Regions from separate parts of the Alteromonas sp. ABH4_456 genome, predicted to be linked through region 2. Evidence: predicted binding sites of a transcription regulator. Region 2 holds the regulator's gene; each other region holds the start of a gene.
The links. The regulator sigma-54, encoded in region 2, starts transcription at its own class of promoters, with help from an activator protein. The targets are predictions, from matches to a motif close to GTTGGCACGNNNNTNGNNT.
Positions count from the first base shown of each region.

Region 1 (3,210 bases), on a different contig from region 2:
GATATTATTAATAAGTAATTCGTAGGGATAATTATCACGAAACCAGAGGGTTTCATTGGTGGTCATGGCATCCAGAACGGATTGCAACAAATTACGGTTCCCACCGCGTACCACTGCTGCAATCAATCCGTCCAGGCTGTCGTAGTCGTATTCGTACATCAAAGACGACAAGCGGCTACGGACAAGATATTGCTTGTTGTCGCCTAATGAAATGCCACACTGTTGCTGCAGAAAAGTTCCGAACTGACGGTAACTGTCGGCAGACACTTCTTTATTTTTCAAGCTTCCCTTGCCCCGTCAATCAGTTAGACAACCATTTACCTACAGCAGTAGCAAGCTCATCAGGATGGAATTTTGCGATGAAATCATCGGCACCGACTTTTTGCACCATCGCCTGATTGAATACCCCGCTTAACGACGTGTGCAGAACCACTTTTAATTTCTGCAATTCAGGGGTATTTTTAATTTCAGCCGTCAGAGTGTATCCGTCCATTTCCGGCATTTCTATATCGGAAACCAGTACGCCCACTTTATCTGTAACGTCGCCGGTTTCAGCAGCAATCTCTTTGAGACGGTTCAATGCTTCCAGGCCATTCTTAGCCAGCTCCATTTTCAGTCCCAGTGCCGTCAGCGCTTTTTTCACCTGACTGCGGGCAACTGAAGAATCATCGGCAATGAATATAATCTTATCTTCCTGAGCAGTGGTATCCAGCCCGGCGATAACATCTTTACTAACCTCGGCTTTGAGGGGAGAAATTTCGTTAAGAATTTTTTCTACGTCCAGAATTTCCACCAGCTCTTTATCCACTTCCGTAACGGCAGTAAGATAACTGGCGCGACCCGTCCCCTGCGGCGGTGGCATAATGGCATCCCAGTTCGTATTGATAATGCGTTCAACCGCGCCAACCAGAAAGCCCTGTACTGAGCGGTTGTACTCTGCAATAACGATAAACGCTGTTTCGAGGTTTTCAATCCGTCTGCCGCCTGTTGCCATGCTCAGGTCGATGACAGAAATGGTTTGCCCGCGGATATGCGCAATTCCCCGTACCAGTGAATTCAATTTAGGCATTGCTGTCAATGGCGGGCACTGCAGTACCTCCCGCACTTTGAACACGTTAATACCAAAGCGCTGACGGCCGTTGAGTCTGAACAACAGTAGCTCCAGCCTATTCTGCCCCACTAACTGCGTGCGCTGGTTAACGGAATCAAGAATGCCTGACATACATCACCTCTAATTTAAATTGGGCACGAACATTGCGTTTCACCATATCACTTAATGTTTAAAAACAGAATCGCCAAAAAAGTGACACTTTAACCATTACGAATCTAAGGGTTCTGCTTTTAATCATAGTCAAAATACAATGAACTGAACACGAAAAAAGTCATCATGCAGAAAAAGTTATCGAAATTATTGCAGAAATCTTTAAGCAGGCCGCTGATGGTTATGTTGCTGATGATGCTAAACATAGCCAGTATTCCGGCATTTGCCCAATCTTCAGCGCAGATGCGGGAAAAAATTCAGCAGGAAGCTCAGGCTTATCTGTTAAGCGCTATTGGGGACGCTCACGGCGACGATAATATTCAGGTAAGTATTGTGCCAGTTGATGACCGCATTCAGATCCCAGCCTGCCATACGCCTTTTCAGTATCACGCAGACAGCAGCGCCCTCACCCAGTCCTATATTTCAGTAAGAGTGAGTTGCGGCAACAATGACTGGTATCTGTTTACCAACGCACGGGTTGCGCGGACCCGCACGGTGGTGGTGACCTCCGGTCTTATCAGTCCTGGCACAGTGCTGACATCAGCAAACCTGAAGCTGGCTGAAGTAGACATTAACCAGTTACGGCACACCAGTTACATGTCGCAAAAGGAGCTTATCGGCGCGAGAATGAAAAGACGGGTCCGTGACGGCCAGCCTGTACAGGCAAATATGCTATGCTTTGTCTGTAAAGGTGATCGCATCACGATCCGTGCTCAGGCCGCGGGAATGCAGGTGAAAACGGCCGGCATCGCTAGACAGGACGGGGTAATAGGCGATAGTATTCAGGTAGTTAACGCATCGTCGAAAAAGACGCTTATCGCTGAAGTTGCCAGCACGCAAACAGTGGTTGTGAATTTATAGCCTGAAACAGTAAAAAACACTGAAAAAAGGTTAAAGATGCGCCAGTTCAGGCCGATAACGTGTATGAGGTGTTATTGGTAGTGGAAAAAATTTATGGCAATCAACAATGTTAACAATGGAACCCCTAAGGCGCCCATTGACAATGCAAAGCTGAATAATCAGCAGGCACAGACACAAACGGCGCAACAACAGGAAGCTGCGGCGAAAAATACACAGACGACGGCTCCGCGCCAGGATTCTGTCTCACTGACTCAGTCTGCTCAGCAGTTAAGTCAGGTGCAGAAGAAAGGCACTGAGGCGCCGGTCAATCAGGAAAAGGTCGACAAACTGAAGAAAGCCATTCAAAGTGGTGAGTATAAAATCGACCCGGATTCCCTGGCGCAGAAAATCGCACGGTTAGAAGCGCAGGTTTTTGGCATTAAATCGTAGAGAGTAATTTATGTCGCAGTCACTGGTACAGGCACTGGAGCAACAGATCGCAAACTTAACGCATCTGGCGACTTTGCTTGAACAGGAATTGCACCTGATCAGCTCCCGGGATGCTGAGGCATTGATGAATCTGCTCAAGGATAAAGAGCAAACCCTCGATACCATTCAGCAAAGTGATATTGCTATCAGTAAGCAATACACTGCACATACAGCGGAAAAAACAGCGCCAGACGATGTTACCGCCTTGATTGCCCAGGCCAAAAAGCTTCTCGAAGAGTGTCAGTACCGTACATCAGTTAATCAAAAAGCTGTTGAACAGGGTCAGCTCAGGTTGACCCACCTGCGTAATTTAATGCTGGAAGTCCGCGCCAAAGAATCTCTGACCTACGATAAAAGCGGAAAGCCGAAAGGCTCCGGACTGGGCAGAGGCGTGAGCGCCTGATAACAGTGACAAGTACCAAAAAGCCCGTGAAAACGGGCTTTTTTGCTTTTTGCAGAAGACCGGAGCCAGTAAACCGGCTCAGTAATAAGTAACGTCTCTAATCCTTTTAGGCTTAGCGGTTGTCAGGTAAATATCGTACACCTTACGCATGTCCAGCTCTAACTCAGTAGCGTAAGTATCCTCGCCCACCGGATAACTTTTTATCACCCTCGCGCCG
Region 1 covers NZ_JBSWXO010000004.1:141,552-144,761, reverse strand. Annotated here, with positions in the region: gene ACXAG2_RS08110 (CheR family methyltransferase) at 1-282, opposite strand, end outside; gene ACXAG2_RS08105 (chemotaxis protein CheV) at 302-1,222, opposite strand; gene flgA (flagellar basal body P-ring formation chaperone FlgA) at 1,388-2,122, shown strand; gene flgM (flagellar biosynthesis anti-sigma factor FlgM) at 2,216-2,551, shown strand; gene flgN (flagellar export chaperone FlgN) at 2,562-2,993, shown strand; gene ACXAG2_RS08085 (LPP20 family lipoprotein) at 3,072-3,210, opposite strand, start outside.
Region 1: a site for sigma-54 is predicted at 1,242-1,260, ahead of flgA (flagellar basal body P-ring formation chaperone FlgA). Genes of this name have one in related genera too.

Region 2 (3,210 bases):
GTGAAGGCGAAGGGAAAGAGGTTTTTATTGCCCGCGGAAAACCAGCCACTTATTCTCAAACGCTGGATGACGGCGCAAAAGTAAAAGCCAGCGCAAATGAAATTCGCTACGAAGTAGCCAAACAACTTATTTCCTTGCAAGGTGATGCGAAAATCCAGCAAGATACCAGCATGGTCCAGGGAGATAACATCACCTATGACATGTCAAAAGAGCAACTTCTGGCAACCGGCGGTGAAAGTAACAGCAACGGCCGGGTAACCACGGTTTTCCGTCCTGACACAGTTAAAGAGCTGAAGGAAGAGAACAAGACTTCAGACAGTAACGAAAACGAGGGTAACTGAGTTACATGGCAACCCTGAGTGCGACTCACCTGGCAAAGTCGTATAAATCACGCCAGGTCGTCCGTGACGTTAGTTTATCGGTTTCTACCGGACAGATAGTAGGTCTGCTGGGTCCTAACGGTGCAGGTAAAACCACAACGTTTTACATGATTGTGGGTCTTGTGCCGCTGGATAAAGGCAAAATCCTCATTGATGAGCAGGAGCTGACGCACCAGCCAATGCACGAACGTGCCCGCCGGGGAATTGGCTATTTACCCCAGGAGGCATCCATTTTCCGCAAGCTGACCGTACATGAAAACATCATGGCGATATTACAGACGCGTAAAGACTTAAAAAGTCATCAACGTGAACAGGAAGCGGATGCACTACTTGATGAATTTAATATTAACCATATACGTAATAGTACAGGTATGAGTTTGTCGGGTGGCGAACGCCGCCGGGTTGAAATTGCCCGCGCACTGGCAGCCAATCCGCAATTTATTTTGCTCGATGAACCCTTCGCCGGAGTTGACCCGATTTCGGTTAATGATATAAAGAAGATCATTCAGCACTTACGGGACAGAGGTATCGGTATCCTCATCACCGACCACAATGTCAGGGAAACCCTTGATGTGTGTGAAGAGGCCTATATCGTCAGTCATGGAGAACTGATTGCTCAGGGCACCGCAGAACAGGTATTAAGTAATCAAAAAGTTCGTGATGTATACCTTGGTGAGCAATTCAGGCTATAGTTAAGATATCGGGATGAGCATTTAGCGGAGATTTCGCCACCGGCACTCACACCGCTACAACCGGATGTCCTTTTTAGAGTTTATATAAGACGTAGATGAAACCATCTTTACAGTTAAAATTTAGCCAACAACTAACAATGACGCCTCAGCTTCAGCAGGCGATCAAGCTATTGCAGTTGTCTACGCTGGACTTACAACAAGAAATTCAGGAAGCTCTCGATTCTAATCCTTTGCTGGAAGTCGACGACAGCTCCGACAACGATGTAATTGAGAAAAATAACATCGACAATGATGACAGCATGCAAGAGTCTGCATCAGCCTCGTCTTCTGACAGCATGGATACCGGTGAAGCACTGGAAAAGAATGATTTACCGGATGAGCTGCCCATCGACAGTACCTGGGATGAGTACATTTCTGCGTCTTCTGCCCCCGCGCCCGGCCCTTCCGGTGGTGATGATGAACAAATCTTTCAGGGTGAAACCACCGAAAATATTCAGGACCATCTGCTGTGGCAAATGCGTCTGACACCTTTTTCTGACACAGACCGCGCCATCGCGCTGGCGATCATCGATTCCATTGATGAGTCCGGCTATCTAACGGTTACAGTTGACGACATTCTGCAAAGCGTAAACAGTGAAGATATGGAAGAGCCCGTAGAAGAAGATGAGGTTGAGTGCGTACTTAAACGTATTCAGCTTTTTGATCCTCTCGGTTCCGGCTCCCGCACACCGCAGGAGTGCTTGTTAGTTCAGCTGGCGCAATTTGCACCGGAAACACCGTGGCTGGAAGAAGCCAAACTACTGCTCAGAGAGCATTCCGATCTGTTAGGCAGTAAAGATTACCGTACGTTAATGCGTAAAACCCGCCTGAAAGAAGATCAGTTACGGGAAGCGATGCGTTTGCTGCAAACGCTTAATCCCCGTCCGGGCAGTGCATTAATTACGAAAGAACCCGAATATGTCATTCCGGATGTATCGGTTGCTAAGAAAAATGGCCGTTGGGTTGTAGAATTAAACCCCGACAGCCTGCCTAAGCTCAGTGTTAATCAGCAGTATGCTGCAATGAGCCGTAAAGCAAGAAACAGCAGTGATTCACAATTTATCCGCTCTCACATGCAGGAAGCAAAATGGTTTATTAAGAGCCTTGAGAGCCGGAACGATACGCTGCTGAAAGTAGCAAATTGTATTGTTCAGCAACAGATGGGCTTTTTTGAGCATGGCCCTGAAATGATGAAACCAATGGTGCTGAATGATGTCGCAGAAATGGTAGATATGCACGAATCTACTATTTCCAGGGTAACAACGCAGAAGTACATGCACACGCCCCGTGGTATTTTCGAGTTGAAGTATTTCTTCTCCAGCCACGTTGCCACTGAATCAGGTGGTGAGTGTTCATCTACAGCGATTCGCGCCCTGATTAAGAAGCTGGTTGCCGCTGAAAAGCCAAGCAAGCCACTGAGTGACAGCAAGATTGCTTCGTTGTTGGCCGATCAAGGCATTATGGTTGCCCGGCGAACAATAGCAAAGTACCGGGAATCCTTGTCGATCCCGCCGTCTAACCAACGCAAAAGCCTTATCTAACTTAAGGCTGCTCAAAATAAGGAAGACGAAATATGCAAATCAACCTTTCTGGTCATCACATTGAGATCACTGATTCTTTGCGTAATTATGTCGATACTAAGTTCAGCAAACTGGAACGTCATTTTGACCACATATCAAATGTGCACGTTATTTTAAATGTTGAAAAGCTTAGCCAAAAAGCAGAAGCAACGGTTCATCTTAGCGGCGCGGAAGTCTTCGCCTCTTCCGAAAATCAGGACATGTATGCTGCCATTGACAGCATGGTCGATAAACTCGACAGGCAGGTCCTGAAACACAAGGAAAAGCTTAAAAAGCACTAATTGAATTCATGGATATACAAGCCATAGTCAGCCTGGACCGCACCGAGTGTGCGGTCCAGTGCAATAGCAAAAAACGCATTCTCGAAATCATCAGCGGGATTGCAGCTAAAAATAACCCCGATGTTGATGAAGCCACCGTATTAAGTAGCCTGCTGGCCCGTGAGCGAATGGGCAGCACGGGTATAGGTAACGGCATTGCCCTCCCCCACGGTCGCCTGGCCGGACTGGAAAAAGTTAT
Region 2 covers NZ_JBSWXO010000003.1:363,745-366,954, reverse strand. Annotated here, with positions in the region: gene lptA (lipopolysaccharide transport periplasmic protein LptA) at 1-341, shown strand, start outside; gene lptB (LPS export ABC transporter ATP-binding protein) at 347-1,072, shown strand; gene ACXAG2_RS06940 (RNA polymerase factor sigma-54) at 1,168-2,652, shown strand; gene hpf (ribosome hibernation promoting factor) at 2,685-2,972, shown strand; gene ptsN (PTS IIA-like nitrogen regulatory protein PtsN) at 2,981-3,210, shown strand, end outside.

Region 3 (3,210 bases), on a different contig from region 2:
ACGCTGAATGACGAGTTCGGCGCTGTGACTATCGGTAGTATTGAAAAATACATCACCGACACCGCCTTCGAAATGGGCTGGCGTCCGGATATGTCTGACGTAGTCTGGACAGACAAGAAAGTCGCTATCGTTGGTGCCGGTCCTGCAGGTCTTGCCTGTGCAGATATTCTGGTACGTAACGGTGTGAAGCCGGTTGTTTTCGACAAGTACGAAGAAATCGGCGGCCTGTTAACCTTCGGTATTCCTTCGTTCAAGCTGGAAAAAGACGTGATTAAACGTCGTCGTGAAATTTTTACCGAAATGGGTGTGGAGTTCAGACTCAATACTGAAATCGGTAAAGATATCGACTTCCAGGCGCTGCTTGATGAATACGATTCAGTGTTCCTCGGTATGGGTACGTACAAGTCCATGCAAGGCGGATTCGACAATGAGCACGTGGAAGGCGTTTTCGATGCCCTGCCGTTCCTGATTGCGAATACTAACCGTGTAATGGGGCTGGAAAAAGATCCTGCTGATTTTGTCGACATGAAAGACAAAACCGTTGTTGTGCTGGGTGGTGGTGATACCACTATGGACTGCGTACGTACGTCTATCCGTCAGGGCGCAAAACGCGTAATTTGTGCTTATCGCCGTGATGAAGAAAGCATGCCCGGTTCACGCAAGGAAGTACAGAACGCGAAAGAAGAAGGTGTGGAATTCGTCTTCAATGTACAACCACTGGATATCGCGCTGACCGGTGAAGGCACTGCAGCCGGTGTTAAACTGGTTAAAACTGAAATGGGTCCGCCGGACATCAACGGTCGTCGTCGTCCTGTTGAGGTGGAAGGTTCAGAGCACGTGCTTGAAGCGGATGCGGTTATCATCGCCTTCGGTTTCCAGCCAAGCCCTGCCAGCTGGTTTGCTGACTACGGTATTATCCTGGATGAAAAGGGTCGTGTTATCGCCCCTGCCGGTGGTAAGTACGCTTATCAGACTGCTAACCCGAAAATCTTCGCCGGTGGCGATATGGTTCGGGGCAGTGATCTGGTTGTAACCGCCATTGACGAAGGCCGTAAAGCGGCCGACGGCATCATGGATTACCTCGGCGTTTAATACGGCTCAAAGCAAAAAAACGAAAGCCACGGGATGAGAATTCCGTGGCTTTTTTCGTTTCTGAAGATCAACCGCCGATACTTGAGTGTGTGCCGGTATACCTATGCTTTATTGCCGGTTAAGGGGTTCTTGCCTATAGTTTTACTCATCTGTTAAGCATCCATTCCGCTTAATAAAGGGAGAGTAAAAATGAACAAAAAGACGTGCAGTATGATTGCAGCGACTCTGCTGTGTACGGCTTCGTTATCTGTGGCTGCAGCGCCTGACACATCCGCCTGTCCGGCAGACTTTCACACGCTGACCATGCCGGATGACGCAAAGCAATGTCAGGTTTTCGACAGCGGACTGCCTGCCACGCTGGTGTTTTATTCCGCGACACCACAGCAAACACTCATCGACTACTACACGGCGCAGTATCCCGGTATGCAGGTCGCAGCAACAGTACAGGGCAGAACGTTACTCACTGCAGCTAACGACAGTGTGCGGGTTATCATTTCCCCTGATCACGAAGGTTCTCAGGTAGATATGATGATTGTTAAGGCCAACTGAGACCTGTCAGCCTCTTCCCAGCTCCTCTGTGCCGGACGCTCTCCCGACCTTGCAAATTTTTAGCGGTCTGGCACTTCCTTTGCAAAATCCAGCTTGTTGACTAATTCACGACACAAAACGTCACTTTTTTGACGTATGTGATTTTGCTTTCGCGGGGATCAATATGGAACTGGCTATAATTTTAATGATGTTACTGATTGTGGTGGCTCTGGGCGCCATGAAATTGTCGGACAGCGGTGTAAGCTTTCCTTTTCGCAGTAAACCTCAGCTGTTCACACCGGTAGAACATAATTTTCTGAAACTGATTGAGCAGGCAGTGGGCCGTGAATTCCGCATCGTTTGCAGGGTTCGCCTGAGCGATGTACTGGCAGTAAGAGCAAAAGCCAGTAAAAAGCAGGGCTCCAGCGCCATGTCACGGGCGTCTTCAAAGCAACTGGATTACGTGTTGTGTGACCGCGACGACATGACGCCTGTTATGGCTATCGACCTTGTTTATAACGATGGCAAGAACAAATACAAATCCCAGCGCGACTTTTTTGTCAGCGGCGCGCTGGATGCAGCAGGATTGCCTCATGTGCGCATTAAGGTGAAAACCGGTTATACCACTGAAGAGATCCGCGAATGTATCGAAAGCAAGCTGGTGCCTTACCGCCGCAAACAGCAACGTATTGCGCAGGCGCCGACGCTTAACCCTGCACCGAATAAACGCCCGACACGTCCGGTGCGTTCAAGCCGGGCAGCGGCTGCTTAATTTACCTTTTACTCTCCGGGTCGGTATTCTCCCCAAGGTACCGACCCATTTTCCCCTAATTTCTGTCAGTTTCTTCACTTTCATATTACCATTAACAATCATGACTTAACGGACCCGCGCACACCCAGTTCGCCGGGCGGTACATCGACGGAACATATTTATGAAAATCGGTATTCTTGGCGCAATGGATCAGGAAATTGCACTGTTACAGGCATCTCTGACAGATTGTGAAACCCGACAGTGGAAACATCTGACCTTTTACACCGGCACCCTGCATGGCGCTGAAGTCGTGCTGGTAAAATGCGGTATTGGTAAAGTTGCTTCAGCCCTTGCCACAACAGCACTTATCGAGCAATACACGCCTGATTATGTTGTTAATACCGGTTCAGCCGGCGGCTTCGATCCGGCGCTGAATATCGGTGATGTGGTCGTCGGCAGTGCAGTGAAATATCACGATGTGGATATTACCCATTTTGGTTATGAACTTGGGCAATGTGCCGGTATGCCGCCACAATACGACTGCGATCCCCGGCTTGTTGAAGCTGCTACCGCCGCGGCACAGGACATCACCCATATCCAGAACACCACTGGCATGATTTGTACCGGCGATTCCTTTGTCGGTTCAGATGAAGCGGCACAGAAAATTAAAGACACTTTTCCGGCAATGAAGGCCTGTGAAATGGAAGGCGCAGCCATCGGACAAACCTGTTTTATGCTGGAAACACCGTTTCTGGTGATCCGTTCTTTGTCTGATATCGCCGGCAAGACATCATCAGTGTCCTTCGAGGCATATCTGGAAACCGCAGCGAAGCACTCTG
Region 3 covers NZ_JBSWXO010000006.1:179,931-183,140, forward strand. Annotated here, with positions in the region: gene ACXAG2_RS11650 (FAD-dependent oxidoreductase) at 1-1,092, shown strand, start outside; gene ACXAG2_RS11655 (hypothetical protein) at 1,282-1,641, shown strand; gene ACXAG2_RS11660 (DUF2726 domain-containing protein) at 1,805-2,392, shown strand; gene ACXAG2_RS11665 (5'-methylthioadenosine/adenosylhomocysteine nucleosidase) at 2,553-3,210, shown strand, end outside.
Region 3: a site for sigma-54 is predicted at 1,708-1,726, ahead of ACXAG2_RS11660 (DUF2726 domain-containing protein). Genes of this name have one in related genera too.

Region 4 (3,210 bases), on a different contig from region 2:
ACTACCGGAGAAACGGATACGGCTCCCTGGCTGGTTTGTACGGTAACGTCTTTCCCTTTCGCAAGCTCTTCAGCCAGTGCAGGTTCGTTTTTTTGAGGTTGTGTGTTGTTCTGCGGTTGTACAGCAGAATTTTCAGGCATGTCGGGCGCGCTGGCACAGCCGCCCAATAAAAATACACAAATAATTAAGGCGAAAGCACCTTGTCTATAAGCTGGCATAGATACCACTTTCCTTCCTTTCGTGGTGATTCATTATATTTTGAGCCCGCTGCAGAGCTTCATCCCTGCTGTAGTCCCAGTCACTATCATCATAGTTACGGGCCAAATCAAGATAATGCTCAATCCTTTGCTTACGAATTTGATGAAACGAATTCGCCGGGTCAAATTCCAACTCATTAAATACCGCCTCAACTTCTGCCAGATCAGCACCAGTTGATGTTTCTGCCGGCGTTTCCCCCAGCCAGGTTGAAAGTTGCTTTCCGGACCCCAGAGCTACAAGACTGGTCAGAAGTAACACTGTCATTACCGCAATTTTTAAGTAATTCATGTTTTTCACCATCGTTGTTTAATTCAAGGGCCGTCCGGATCGCTTTCCTGTACTTAGTTAGCGGTCGCTGCCTCCGCCATCACTGCACCTGCTGTTGCCTTACCGGCTTTGTGGTCACGTTTGTCGTAGCGATCGAACCAGTTAAAAACTGGCTGCGAGTGAATGAGACGTTCAAATGACGTTGACGGTAACGGACGGTGTTTAGTCTTCAGAAATTTCATACTGCTCCCTTGCGTGCGTAGAATTGAATTCCGGTAAATGACTTATTTACTCTCACAACTATTTTTAACATTCCAATTTCCGCGCCATATTTTTAGAGACCTCACAGAAACGCCGCAAAAGCCACCTCCGTGCTTCAACGTCATGACCGGCGTTTTCGTAACCTACTGATTTATTAGACTTAAGTATCAATTCATTATCATAGAAGAAAAATCAGAGGAAAAAGGTGCAGGTAATGACACCCAAATAATTTCCGTTGACCCGGGAATTTGATGATACTTTTTTACTACAGACGGGAAATATTTTCACAGACGGGAAGGAAAGCTTTTCAGCAGGATTCATCAACCGGAACGCAATAAAAAAGGGCTGAGATAACTCAGCCCTTTCCTGATTATGCAGTTAAAAAGTATTATTCACTTTTCATCGCTGTTTTCTGTTGAACGACCTTCAGGTTGTCTTCAACGTCTGTAACATCTGTGGCGTTTTTCGCAATCTCAACGGCCAGGTCACGCTCAGCGTCTGAGTCTACTGTACCGGTAAGCGTAACATTGCCCTGCTCAACATCCACGTCGATATCAAAACCGGAAATGTCAGAGTCCATCAGTAAACGGGTTTTGATTACAGTCGCGATTTTAGCATCTGTCAGTTTGCCGGTTGCAGAGTCCATATCCATGTCATCACCGGACATAGCTTGAGAGTCATGCTCTTCTACAATGGTCAGCTGGTTATCAACATCTGTTACGCCGTCGATATTCGCTACCAGCTCTTCCGCGAGCTTTTTATCAACCGAGTTGTCTACCTTACCGGTCAGAATAACCTTGCCATCCTGAACATCGGTGTTGATATCAAAAGAATTCAGATTACCGTTAAACAGTAATGTTGCTTCAGCTTTGCCGTCTATCCAGGCATCCTTGGCACCTTCCTCCCACTTGTTCGCAGTATCCATAGATCCTGCAAAAGCAGAAGTAGTTAATGTACCAGCTACTAATAGTGAAAGAATTGAACGTTTCATAATTTTGCTCTCCTTAATTATCAAGCAAAAAAAATGAAGCCAACTTCATGCCAGGAAATTAAATAACTGAAAAATATGATTTTTTATAGTGAACTCCAACTTTCCGCTCTTTCCCTTCATGCAAACTTTTCTCAGAACCCCGTATTTTTTACCTTGCATTTACAATTGCTGAAATCACCTCGTTTGATCGAACAGGACAGAAAGTCTTTATATAAGTAAGCTAAATATTTTGATTCCGGACAGTAATTTCAGCGGACGAACCATGACAACAGTACTCTCTATCATTACCCTTTTCTTTATTGTGGCTGCGATACTGCCTCACATACCCGGTCAGCACTGGTTAATCCGCGTATGGGAGTTTCCCCGTCTGCAGCAGGCGTTTATTTTACTTGTGCTCACCTTAGTCTGGACATACTGGTATATCGAAACGCCCTTACTGGCGCTTTACATGCAGGCCGGTGCTGTCTGTGCTTTGCTCTATCAACTTGCCTGGGTAATCCCTTACACACCGGTATGGCGCACAGAAGTGAATCAGGTACCGGCAACTGATGACGACCGCACAATAAGCATTCTCACCAGCAATGTATTAATGACTAACGATAACTATGACGCACTGATTAATCTTACCAGGCTACGTAAACCGGATATTTTGGTGACGCTGGAAAGCAATAAAGACTGGGAGCAGGCATTGTCGGTCCTTCACGATGACTATCCCTATCGCCTCTCTTGTCCGCTAGAAAATCTTTACGGCATGCATCTTTATAGCCGGCGTCCCTTCGGCAACGAAAAAATCCGTTTCATTATTGAAGATGACGTACCGTCTATGGAAATCTGGCAGGAAATGGCCGGTACTCAGGTAAAAATCCATTTTGTACACCCTAAACCGCCAAGTCCCACAGAAAATAAATCTGCCGGACCCAGGGATAAGGAACTGACACGGGTAGGAAAAGAAATGGCAAAGTTAAAGCATCCGGCCATTGTTACCGGTGACCTCAATGATGTGGCATGGTCACCGACGACCCGAAAATTCAGAAAAATAAGTGGCATGCTGGATCCCCGCCGTGGCCGTGGTTTTTTCAACACTTTCCATGCGGATTACCCGTTACTGCGCTGGCCCCTTGACCATGTCTTTCATACTGAGCATTTCGAACTGGTCAAAATAGAAAGAATGCCGGATGTAGGCTCTGACCACTTTCCCTTACTTACAACACTGAGATTAAGAACTAATCCATCAGTTAAACAGGCATAAAAAAACCTGTGGCTTTTCAGCTACAGGTTTCCATGAACTCTCTTTTGAGGTCGTTTTGTCAGGCTGTGATTGCCAGGGGTTCCCGTGTGGCAAAACGTTGACAACGACTCACAATGTCACGATAGTCTGAAGGATCCGGAACACTGTCATCTGCAGCGGCAAAGGCTGCGTTACCTGCGGGGTC
Region 4 covers NZ_JBSWXO010000011.1:58,302-61,511, reverse strand. Annotated here, with positions in the region: gene ACXAG2_RS16215 (MlaA family lipoprotein) at 1-218, opposite strand, end outside; gene ACXAG2_RS16210 (hypothetical protein) at 205-546, opposite strand; gene ACXAG2_RS16205 (hypothetical protein) at 600-767, opposite strand; gene ACXAG2_RS16200 (BON domain-containing protein) at 1,175-1,777, opposite strand; gene ACXAG2_RS16195 (endonuclease/exonuclease/phosphatase family protein) at 2,040-3,026, shown strand; gene ACXAG2_RS16190 (response regulator transcription factor) at 3,085-3,210, opposite strand, start outside.
Region 4: a site for sigma-54 is predicted at 1,814-1,832, ahead of ACXAG2_RS16200 (BON domain-containing protein). Genes of this name have one in related genera too.